2 linked regions of the Frondihabitans sp. PAMC 28766 genome follow. Each later gene encodes a partner of the first gene's protein in a complex. Links are inferred from orthologs where the notes say so. Each region holds a gene or a part of one and is shown on either strand. Other genes may lie near its edges.

Region 1 (4,165 bases):
GCGACGGCCGCAGGATCACGCGGCGTACAGAATCCGCTGGAACAGCCGGTGATCCTGCCATCGACCAGCGATGAAGAGGTAATCGGGCGCGATGCCGATCTCGGTGAAGCCGGTGTGCCGCAGCACCGCCTGCGAGGCCGCGTTGTGGAGCAGCGTGCCGGCCTGCAGGCGATGCAGCCGGGTCTCGGTGCGGGCGATGTGGGCCACAGCCTCCACTGCGGCCGACATGACGCCGCGCCCGGCCAGGCGCGCGTCGACCCAGTAGCCGAGATTGGCGCTGTGGAAGACACCGCGGACGATGCCCGAGAGATTGACGCGGCCCACGATCTCGCCCGATTCGGCCGCCACCAGCACGAACGGAACCGCTCGCCCCTCATCCTGGTCGAGCAGCAGGCGCTCGATCTCGACGCCCTGCACGGCCGCGGTGAAGAACGCCTCGGAGCGCACAGGATCCCACGGGGCCAGATGGTCACGATTCACCGTGTACGCAGACGCGAGCGCCGCGGCATCGCCGAGAGCGAGAGGCCGAAGCACGGCGCCGCTCGGCAGCTGGATCTCGGAAGGCACCCTCCGACGATACCGGGCCGGGCGGAGGCCTCAGCGCGCAACCGACGAGGCCGGCGTCAGCGCTTGACGGAGGAGGCGAGGGTCAGCGCCGCAACGAAGACGCAAGCGTCAGCGCCGCAACGAAGACGCAAGCGTCAGCGCCGCAACGAAGACGCAAGCGTCTCGGCCCACGCATCGTGCATCGTCTTCCACGAGAACATCCGCTTGATGTACATGTCGCCGATGCGCCACGTGGGGAAGGGCACGAACGTGAGGCCAGGCGTCACCGCCGCGACCTCGGCGCTGGCCGCGTTGAGACGCTCGACCTGCTGGTTGATGACGCGGCGGACGGCCATGCCGATGGGGCGGAAATCCGACAGCGGGGGGATGCCCGAGATGAAGACGCGACAGGCGCGGAGACCCGACTCGGCCTGGATCCTGCGCGTCACGGTCTCGAGATGGGCGGCCCAACGCTCGGGCCTGGTGCTGAGGAGGACGTCGGGGATGCCGAGCAGGAGGAAGGCGACCTCGACCCCCTCGGCGTCGAAGGAGCGGCGCGAGGCGAGCTTCCGCAGCGTGAGGTCGGGCTCGGCGACGATCGACCAGACGGCACCCCGATTCGACTCGCTCGCGATGTGCTCGGCCGTCCGCGTGGCGACCGTCAGCCCGTGGCTCAGGACGCCGTGCCCCGAGGCGGCGACGTCGCCCACGAAGAGCAGGCGCAGCGGGTCGACGCCCGCGACACGCAGCACCGGGGCGTCGCGCGGGTAGAGGTTGCGGCGCACCTCGAGCTGGTAGAGCGCGAACGAGACGTAGAGCAGCGGTCGGCCCACGGCGAACAGCGCGTCGGTGAGGCGACTACGCGGGGGTGGCGTCGGCCTCGCGTCGGGGAGCGATGACATCGACACCATCGTGGCACGCGGTCAGCGTTCTCACGGCATCGACTGTCGGCAAAAGAGAGGACACGCGGGTGATTCTGGCGCTGACCCGCCCCGTGGTCGCCATCGGCACGACGAAGGGCCCCTCTCGTGACGAGAGGGGCCCTTCGGCTGAAGCGGTGCTACTTGACGATGACCGCCAGAACGTCGCGAGCCGAGAGCACGAGCAGGTCTTCTCCGCCGTACTTCACCTCGGTTCCGCCGTACTTCGAGTAGATGACCTTGTCGCCCGTGGCGACGTCGAGGGGGACGCGGTTGCCGTTGTCGTCGATGCGGCCGGGGCCTACGGCGACGACTTCGCCCTCCTGGGGCTTCTCTTTGGCGGTGTCGGGGATCACGAGGCCCGAGGCAGTGGTCTGCTCGGCCTCGACCTGACGGATGACGATGCGATCTTCGAGCGGCTTGATGTTGACCGACACGGGTGACCTCTTCTTTCTCAACGAGCTGCGACAGCGGAACTGTAATCCGTGGACTACGGATTTCCATGGACTCATGCGTTTCTCATGAGCCCGGGAGATCCGTGGTTAGCACTTCACGTAGGTGAGTGCCAGAAGAAGCTTAGGGCTCCGCTGGCACTCGGTCAATCCGAGTGCCAAGTCCAATGGCCTCGTCCGGAGGCATTCTCCAAATGTCCCGGTCCGTAAGCTCGCAGTATGGAAACCTCCGAGCTCCGCGAACTCCTCACCCCCGAGGGCCTGCGGCTGCTCGACTCCCTGCCGCCCTTCGAGGCAGGATCAGATGTGCTCGCGCAGGTCAGCGGCCTCCGCAAGCAGGGCCACTCCCCCGCTCTCGTGGCGGCAGTGTTGACGCAGGCCCGCCTGCGCGCCAAGGGCCACGCCAAGTTCGGCGACTTCGCCGACCGCATGCTCTTCACCGAGGCGGGCCTCGAGCAGGCCACGCGCCTCCCCGTCGCCTCGACGCACGCCGGGCGATTCCGCCGCGCCGGCCTCCAGACCGTCGCCGACCTCGGCTGTGGCATCGGCGGAGACGCGATGGCCTTCGCCGCCCTCGAGCTCGGGGTGGTCGCCATCGACCGCGACGAGGTCACCGCCGCGGTCGCCACGTACAACCTCGCCCCGTGGGAGGCCGCAGAGGTACGACTCGGCTCGGCCGAAGACGCGGATCTCTCCGGCGTCGACGGCGTCTTCCTCGACCCGGCCCGGCGCACGAGCGGGCACTCCTCGACGACGCGGCTGCAGGATCCTGCGAGCTGGTCGCCGTCTCTCGACATCGCGTTCGGGCTCGCCGAGCGCCTGCCCACCGGGGTGAAGCTCGGCCCCGGCATCGACCGCGACCTGCTGCCGGGCGACGCCGAATGTCAATGGATCTCGGTCGACCGCTCGGTGGTCGAGGTCGGCGTGTGGTTCGGGCCGCTGGCCCGACCGGGCATCCGGCGCGCCGCACTCGTGCTCGGCGCCCACGGGGCCGCCGAGCTGACCGCCGCGGGCGACACCGAGGACGCCGAGGTCGGCGACCTGCAGGAGTACGTCTACGAGCCCGACGGCGGGGTCATCCGCGCACGCCTCATCGGCGACCTCGCGCGGCAGCTCGACGCCACGATGATCAGCCGCGACATCGCCTACCTGACCTCGCCGCTCGTGGAGTCGACGCCGTTCGCGCAGTGCTTCAGGGTGCTCGAGACCTTCCCGCTCGACGAGAAGCGCCTGAGGCAGGAGCTCAAGAAGCGCGGGATCGGCCGCGTCGAGATCAAGAAGCGCGGTGTCGACGTCGACCCGGCGGCCTTCCGTAAGCGCCTGCAGCTGTCGGGGTCGAACGAGGCGACCCTCATCTTGACTCGTGTCGCCGGGCGGCACACAGCACTGCTCTGCGAGCGCGTCTAGGCGCCTGCGAGCGGGTCTGGGCGCCGCTACTGCCCAGAGTCGAAACTGTGGTTGTTGGCGACGGCCACGCCGATGATCACGACGAAGACGATGAACACGATCGCGATCAGGATCGCGACGAAGCCGAGGATGATGCCGGCGACGGCGAGACCGGAGCCGCCCTGCGGATTCTGCCGAATGCGACTGCGGGCCATGAAGCCGAGGATGACGGCGGCGATGCTGGGCAGCACGAACGGGACGACGAAGCCCGCGATGCCGAGGATCAGCGAAGCGACGGCGAGGCCCGAGGTCGTGCCGGTCGGGGCGCCGTAGTTGTAGCCCTGTGTCGCGTAGGGGTTCGGCTGGCCGTAGGACGGCTGTTGGGCGCCGTACTGCTGCTGACCGTACGACGGCTGCGTGTAGCCGGGCTGCTGCCCGTAAGGCTGTTGGCCGTAACCGGGCTGCTGGCCGTAGCCGGGCTGCTGGCCGGACGACGACTGCGCGCCGTAGGCCGGAGGCTGCTGCTGCGCGCCGTAGGCCGGAGGCTGCTGCTGCGCGCCGGCGGCGGGCGCCTGCCTTTCGCCGTACTGCGGCAGGTCGTCGGCAGCGGGTGCGGCCGGCGACGGGTTCGCGGCTGAGGGTTCCTCCCGTGTCGACGACGACCACGCCTGGCCGTAGGCGGGCTGCGCGGGCTCGCTCGGCTCGGCCACGGGCTGCTCGGCAGGCCGCTCGGCGGCAGGCCGCTCGGCGGCAGGCCGCTCGGCGGCAGGCCGCTCGGCCGCGGGCTGCTCGCCGGCTGGCTGCTCCGCGGCGGCCTGCTCGGCGGCGGGCCCCTCGGGGTCGGGCTGGGAGGAGGTCTGA
Region 2 (6,039 bases), 160 kb from region 1 along the record:
ATCAAGGCGATCCTCCGCCGCACCATGAACGAAGACGAAGACGCCGTGATCCGCACCGGCGAACTCACGATGGACCAGGACACGCACGAGGTCACCATCGGCGACACCGCGATCGAGCTCAGCCCCACCGAGTTCAAGCTGCTGCGCTACCTGATGCTCAACCCCAATCGCGTGCTCTCGAAAGCTCAGATCCTCGACCACGTCTGGGAGTACGACTTCAACGGCGACGCCGGAATCGTCGAGAGTTACATCTCGTATCTCCGCCGCAAGCTCGACCAGTTCTCGGCCGAGCCGATCATTCAGACCAAGCGCGGCTTCGGCTACATGCTGAAGGCCGCCAAGGCCTGACCCTCGCGGCCTCACCTCTCAGTTCCAGCCGCTAATCTGGCGGATCTATGCACAGTCGCCTCTCGCAGTGGTGGAACGAGATCTCCATCCGCACCAAGATCACCGGCATCACGGTGGCTCTGGTGACCCTCGGGCTGCTCGTGGCGGGCCTCGGCACGATGACGGTGCTCAGCACGTATCTGTATGCGCAGGTCAACACGAACCTGTCGACGGCGGCCAACAGCACGGGCACGGTGCAGAAGGCCGGCACTTACTGCATCGCCCAGTTCGGCTACGAGTCGTCGGCGTACCTGGCGATCATCGCCCCCGACGGCACACTCGTCTGCGACAACGAGCGTGATCTCGACAAGGGCTCGAACCCTTACCTGCCCGGCTTCACGGCGGCCGACGTGAAGAAGCACAAAGGGGCGTTCACCGCCTACAACAAGACTCACACGCAGGAGTGGCGGCTGTTCGCCACCGAAAGAGACGTGACCGACACGACCACGGGCACGACGAGCGTGAACAGCGTCGTGACCGGTACCAACCTCGCCCAGACCAACAACACGATCGCCCGTTTCACCTACATCTTCCTGGGGTTCGGTCTCTCGGTCGTCGTGCTCGGCGCAGCCATCACGCGCCTCCTGGTGACGTCGACGTTCGCCCCCCTCCGAGACGTCGAAGAGACCGCGGCCCGCTTCGCCGACGGCGACTTCAGCCAGCGCCTCGACACCACCACGCCCAACACCGAGGTCGGCCGCCTCAACGGCTCGCTCAACCTCATGCTCTCGCGCATCGACTCGGCCTTCGACGATCGTGCGAAAACCATCGACCAGATGCGGCGCTTCGTCGGCGACGCCAGCCACGAGCTGCGCACCCCCCTCGTCTCGCTGCGCGGCTACGCCGAGCTCTACCGCATGGGCGCGCTGCAGAAGCCCGAAGACGTCGCCCAGGCGATGGACCGCATCGAAAAAGAGGCCATCCGCATGGGCGGCCTGGTGCAGGATCTGTTGCAGCTCGCCCGCCTCGACGAGTCGAAGCCGCTCGAGCTCGGGCCCGTCGACCTGGTCACGATCGCCCGCGACTCCGCGCTCGACACGATGGCGTCGAACACCGACCGTGAGATCCGCGTGATCGTGCGCGAGCCCGTCGAGCCGGGCGACGACCGCCCCGAAGAGTACGTCGTTCCACGGGCAGTCGTCACGGCCGCAGCGTCACCGAACGTCACGGGCCCCATCGCCTTCGCCGGCGCCACCCTCGCCCGGCTTCGCACCCGCAGGGCCCGAGCCGCGGCCGCGGGGGTCACTCCACCCGAAGACCTTCCGCGTCTCGATCCTGCGACCGAGAGGGCCATCAGCCCGATCGTGCTCGGCGAAGAGAACAAGATCCGGCAGGTCGTCACGAACCTCATGGGCAACGCGATGCGGTTCACCGACTACGACGCGCCCATCGAGCTCGCCGTGCAGGCCGACCCGGGCCGCGGCATGGCGACGATCGACGTGATCGACCACGGCGAGGGCATCCCTCCGCAGATCCGCGAGAAGATCTTCCAGCGCTTCTGGCGCGCCGACACCTCCCGCACCCGCGACACCGGCGGCTCGGGGCTCGGCCTCGCCATCGTGTCGGGCATCGTGGCGGCGCACCACGGCGACGTCGACGTCTTCGACACCCCTGGCGGCGGCGCCACCTTCCGCGTCTCGCTGCCGCTCCTCCCCGCCGCCGCCTAGCCCCACGCGGGGCTCAGACCCGCGCCCCCGGACACCGCGGTGGTCTTGGGTCCGTAGCGTGGTCCGGCGACGAGGGTCGAGCCCGTCGACGTGCAGCTCCGGGAGGCGCCCACTCCTCTTTCCAGCGCCATCACTCCCCTGGCACAGGCCCCCGCGCCCAGCACACACCCTCGCGGACGGCGTCCGCGCAATGCCTAGGCGCGGCGCGCACGCCGTCCGCGAGGGTTCAGGCCCAGCGGCCGCGGCGGCCGCCGCCGCGAGCGCAACGGCAAAGGCCGGCTCCCCCGAAGGGGAACCGGCCTGAGCGTTGCAGCGGCAGAGCAGCCCGGACTAGAAGTCCATGCCACCCGTCGGGTCGCCGGCCGGAGCCGAGACCTTCTCGGGCTTGTCGGCGACGACGACCTCGGTGGTGAGGAAGAGGCCGGCGATCGAAGCGGCGTTCTGCAGAGCGGAGCGCGTCACCTTGGCGGGGTCGATGATGCCGGCGGCCAGCATGTCGACGTACTCGCCCGTGGCGGCGTTCAGGCCGTGACCGACGGGCAGGTTGCGCACGCGGTCGGCGACGACGCCGGGCTCCATGCCCGCGTTGAAGGCGATCTGCTTGAGCGGAGCGTCGATGGCGACCTTGACGATGTTCGCACCGGTCGCCTCGTCACCCGTGAGGTTCAGGGTGTCGAGCACCTGCTTGCCCGCCTGGATCAGGGCGACGCCACCACCGGCGACGATGCCCTCTTCGACGGCGGCCTTCGCGTTGCGAACGGCGTCCTCGATGCGGTGCTTGCGCTCTTTGAGCTCGACCTCGGTCGCAGCGCCGGCCTTGATGACGGCGACGCCACCGGCCAGCTTCGCGAGGCGCTCCTGGAGCTTCTCGCGGTCGTAGTCGGAATCGGTGTTCTCGATCTCGGCACGGATCTGCTTGACGCGACCGGCGATGACGTCCTCTTCGCCGGCGCCCTCGACGATGGTCGTCTCGTCCTTGGTGATGATGACCTTACGGGCACGGCCGAGGAGGTCGAGGGTGGCGTTCTCGAGCTTGAGACCGACCTCCTCCGAGATGACCTGGCCGCCGGTCAGGATCGCGATGTCCTGCAGCTGAGCCTTGCGACGGTCGCCGAAGCCGGGGGCCTTGACGGCGACCGACTTGAAGATGCCGCGGATCTTGTTGACTACGAGAGTGGCCAGGGCCTCTCCGTCGACGTCCTCGGCGATGATGAGCAGCTGCTTGCCCGACTGGATGACCTTGTCGACGATCGGCAGCAGGTCTTTGATGTTCGAGATCTTCGAGTTGACGATCAGGATGTAGGCGTCTTCGAAGACGGCTTCCTGGCGCTCGGGGTCGGTGACGAAGTACTGCGACAGGTAGCCCTTGTCGAAGCGCATGCCCTCGGTGAGCTCGAGCTCGGTGCCGAAGGTGTTCGACTCCTCGACGGTGACGACACCCTCTTTGCCGACCTTGTCGATGGCCTCGGCGATGAGCGCGCCGATCGTGGGGTCCGCAGCCGAGATGGAAGCCGTGGCGGCGATCTCGTCCTTGGTCTCGATCTCCTTGGCGTTCTCGAGCAGCTGCGCGGAGACGGCCGCGACGGCCTTCTCGATGCCGCGCTTCAGGCTGATCGGGTCGGCGCCGGCAGCCACGTTGCGGAGACCCTCGCGAACGAGAGCCTGCGCGAGGACGGTGGCGGTGGTGGTGCCGTCGCCGGCGACGTCGTCGGTCTTCTTGGCGACCTCTTTGACCAGCTCGGCGCCGATCTTCTCGTAGGGGTCGTCCAGCTCGATCTCCTTGGCGATGGACACGCCGTCGTTGGTGATCGTGGGGGCGCCCCACTTCTTTTCGAGGACGACGTTGCGACCGCGCGGGCCGAGCGTGACCTTCACTGCGTCGGCAAGAATGTTCAGGCCGCGCTCGAGGCCGCGTCGGGCCTCTTCGTCAAAAGCAATGATCTTTGCCATGTGGTTTTTCGTCCCTCCCGGACGTAATGAAGCATGAACCTTGGCACTCACTACAGAGGAGTGCCAATTGATTCTGGCACTCACCCCCTGTGAGTGCAAGTGCGTCGGGAGCGCCGCGCGAAGGAAGCCGGACCGACGGAAAAGGCGCCACCCCATCAGCGGGGTGACGCCCTTTCAGAAGGATGCCGAGTCAGGCGAGGCAAACAGCCTCGGCCTGCGGGCCCTTGTTGCCGGTGCCGACTTCGAAGACGACTGCCTGGCCCTCCTCGAGGACCTTGTAGCCGCTCATGTCGATGGCTGAGTAGTGAACGAAGACATCCTGCCCGCCCCCCTCGACGGTGATGAAACCGTAGCCCTTTTCGGCGTTGAACCACTTGACGCTTCCGTTTGCCATTTCGTACTCCCTAGCTGTGAACGCTCGCCACCAGCCCATGTGCTCGGACGACGACTGGTTCCAGATAGTAATGAAGAACGACCCCGAAATCCCTCCCTCGGCGGTAAAAAATCGACTCGGAGAGCCTGGATCAGCCGCTTTTAACACGGCCGTAACCTGACGCGCGGTTTGACGTTACTTGGAGACGTAATCGCTGCCCAGCACGACGGTGATCGTCGAGCTCGGGAAGGCGGTGCTCTGCTGCACCTGCGAGATGCCGAGGGTCTTGGCGATGCCGAGGGCGATCGACTCGTTGTCGGCCGCCGACGAGTCGTAGTAGACGACGGACGTCGGCACCTCGGTCGTCGCGTTGCCCTCGTTGCCGACGACCCAGCCGCCGTTCTTCAGGGCGCCGCCGGCGTTGGCCGCGAGGCCTGCCGTCTTCGTCGAGTTCAGGACCGTGATGGTGGTCACCGCCGAGTTGATCTGGGACGGGTCGAGAAGGGGCGTCGGCGTCGGGGCGACCGTGGGCGTCGTCGAGGTCGATGCGCCGGGCGACGGGGTGCCCGACGAGCTGCCGGGCGTCGCCGAGATGCTCGGCGCGGTCGTCGAGGTGTCGTGGAACTGGTTGTTGCTGTCGGTGATCTTGAGCACGGCCACGCCGATGCCGACCAGGACGAGGCAGGCCAGCGCCGCCCAGGCGAAGACGATCCAGCCGCCGTGCCGCTTGACGCCCGAACGGTGCGCACCGACGCGCAGGGGCGATTCAGGGACGCCGTCGAACCGGTCGGGCGGGAACTTGGCCATGGATGTGGTGGTCTTCCGTCGTGGGCTTCGGGTCAGCGCCCGAAGCTGCGGGCACTGCGCGCCTCGGCTCGGGTGTCGCGAAGGCGCAGGAGCCTCCCGACGAGCATGGGCGCGTACGCCAGTGCACCGGGTTTTTCTATGAGCCAACCGAGCAATTGCTGATATCTCGGCCCGGTCAGGCCGAATTCCGTGCGAATCGCTGCCTCCTTGCGGGAGACCGCGACGGGTGCGCGCTGCTCGAAGTCGAGGATCCTGCGATCCTGCTCCGTCAGCTCGTTCGCCCTGTCGTCTCTCATCGCCCGCCTCTGCAGTCTTTGGAATCCTAGGGCGGGCAGGGGTGAGCGCCGGGAAGGCACGCCCGGCGTCGACGAGGCTGCGCTACGTCAGCAGGTGCAATCGTCGGCCGTACGCGTCGCCGACGGCGATGGCGCGACCGTCGACGGCGAGCGTCGCGAACCAGCCGTCGGCGATTTCAGGATGCGGGAGGGTCGCGTGCACCCTCGTCAGCAACCCCGTCCGTTCGTACGAGATCCACCGCACGCCCAGCGCCGCGACCGTGTCGACGAATGCCTGGCGCCGAGCACCCGGCAGGTAGACGAGCGTGCCGACCGTGACGACGACGGGCACGGTGCCGGCCGGAGCCAGCGCGACGAGGTCTCCCAGCGCGTCCACGGCGTCGCCGATGAGCAGCGTCGGCGGCTCTCGCCGGACCACGTCGGCGGCGGCCCGGAGGAGGGCGACACGGTCGACCTGCCCCGGCCACAGCAGCGTCTCGAGCCATTGCATGGCGGCCTCGTCGCGGACATCGAGAGGCGCGAGGTCGAGGCCCGCGCGAAAGGCGACGGGAGGGATGCG

Evidence for each region. The genes of interacting proteins can lie anywhere in the genome.
Region 2: the proteins of groES (region 1) and groL are in contact, whole or in part, in a cryo-EM structure (PDB 8P4O), measured with the Escherichia coli proteins. The link is inferred for Frondihabitans sp. PAMC 28766 from one-to-one orthologs.

The regions. Positions count from the first base shown.
Region 1 is NZ_CP014513.1:1,274,225-1,278,389, reverse strand. Bases 256-3,162 are described here. They hold groES (co-chaperone GroES), read right to left. Parts: upstream 1,904-3,162; coding sequence 1,607-1,903; downstream 256-1,606. Other genes in these bases: AX769_RS06285 (class I SAM-dependent methyltransferase), read left to right, coding at 2,138-3,162; AX769_RS06295 (hypothetical protein), read right to left, coding at 702-1,448; AX769_RS06300 (GNAT family N-acetyltransferase), read right to left, coding at 256-567. In the rest of the region: more of AX769_RS06300, read right to left, coding at 16-255; more of AX769_RS06285, read left to right, coding at 3,163-3,325; AX769_RS06280 (DUF4190 domain-containing protein), read right to left, coding at 3,352-4,165. UniProt on the Escherichia coli protein: Together with the chaperonin GroEL, plays an essential role in assisting protein folding.
Region 2 is NZ_CP014513.1:1,435,699-1,441,737, reverse strand. The notes cover bases 1,695-4,607. They hold groL (chaperonin GroEL), read right to left. Parts: upstream 4,005-4,607; coding sequence 2,385-4,004; downstream 1,695-2,384. Other genes in these bases: AX769_RS07050 (LytR C-terminal domain-containing protein), read right to left, coding at 4,573-4,607; AX769_RS07055 (cold-shock protein), read right to left, coding at 4,195-4,398; AX769_RS07065 (cell wall metabolism sensor histidine kinase WalK), read left to right, coding at 1,695-2,054. Outside these bases: AX769_RS07070 (response regulator transcription factor), read left to right, coding at 1-348; more of AX769_RS07065, read left to right, coding at 396-1,694; more of AX769_RS07050, read right to left, coding at 4,608-5,184; AX769_RS07045 (DUF3263 domain-containing protein), read right to left, coding at 5,217-5,480; AX769_RS07040 (DUF2332 domain-containing protein), read right to left, coding at 5,563-6,039.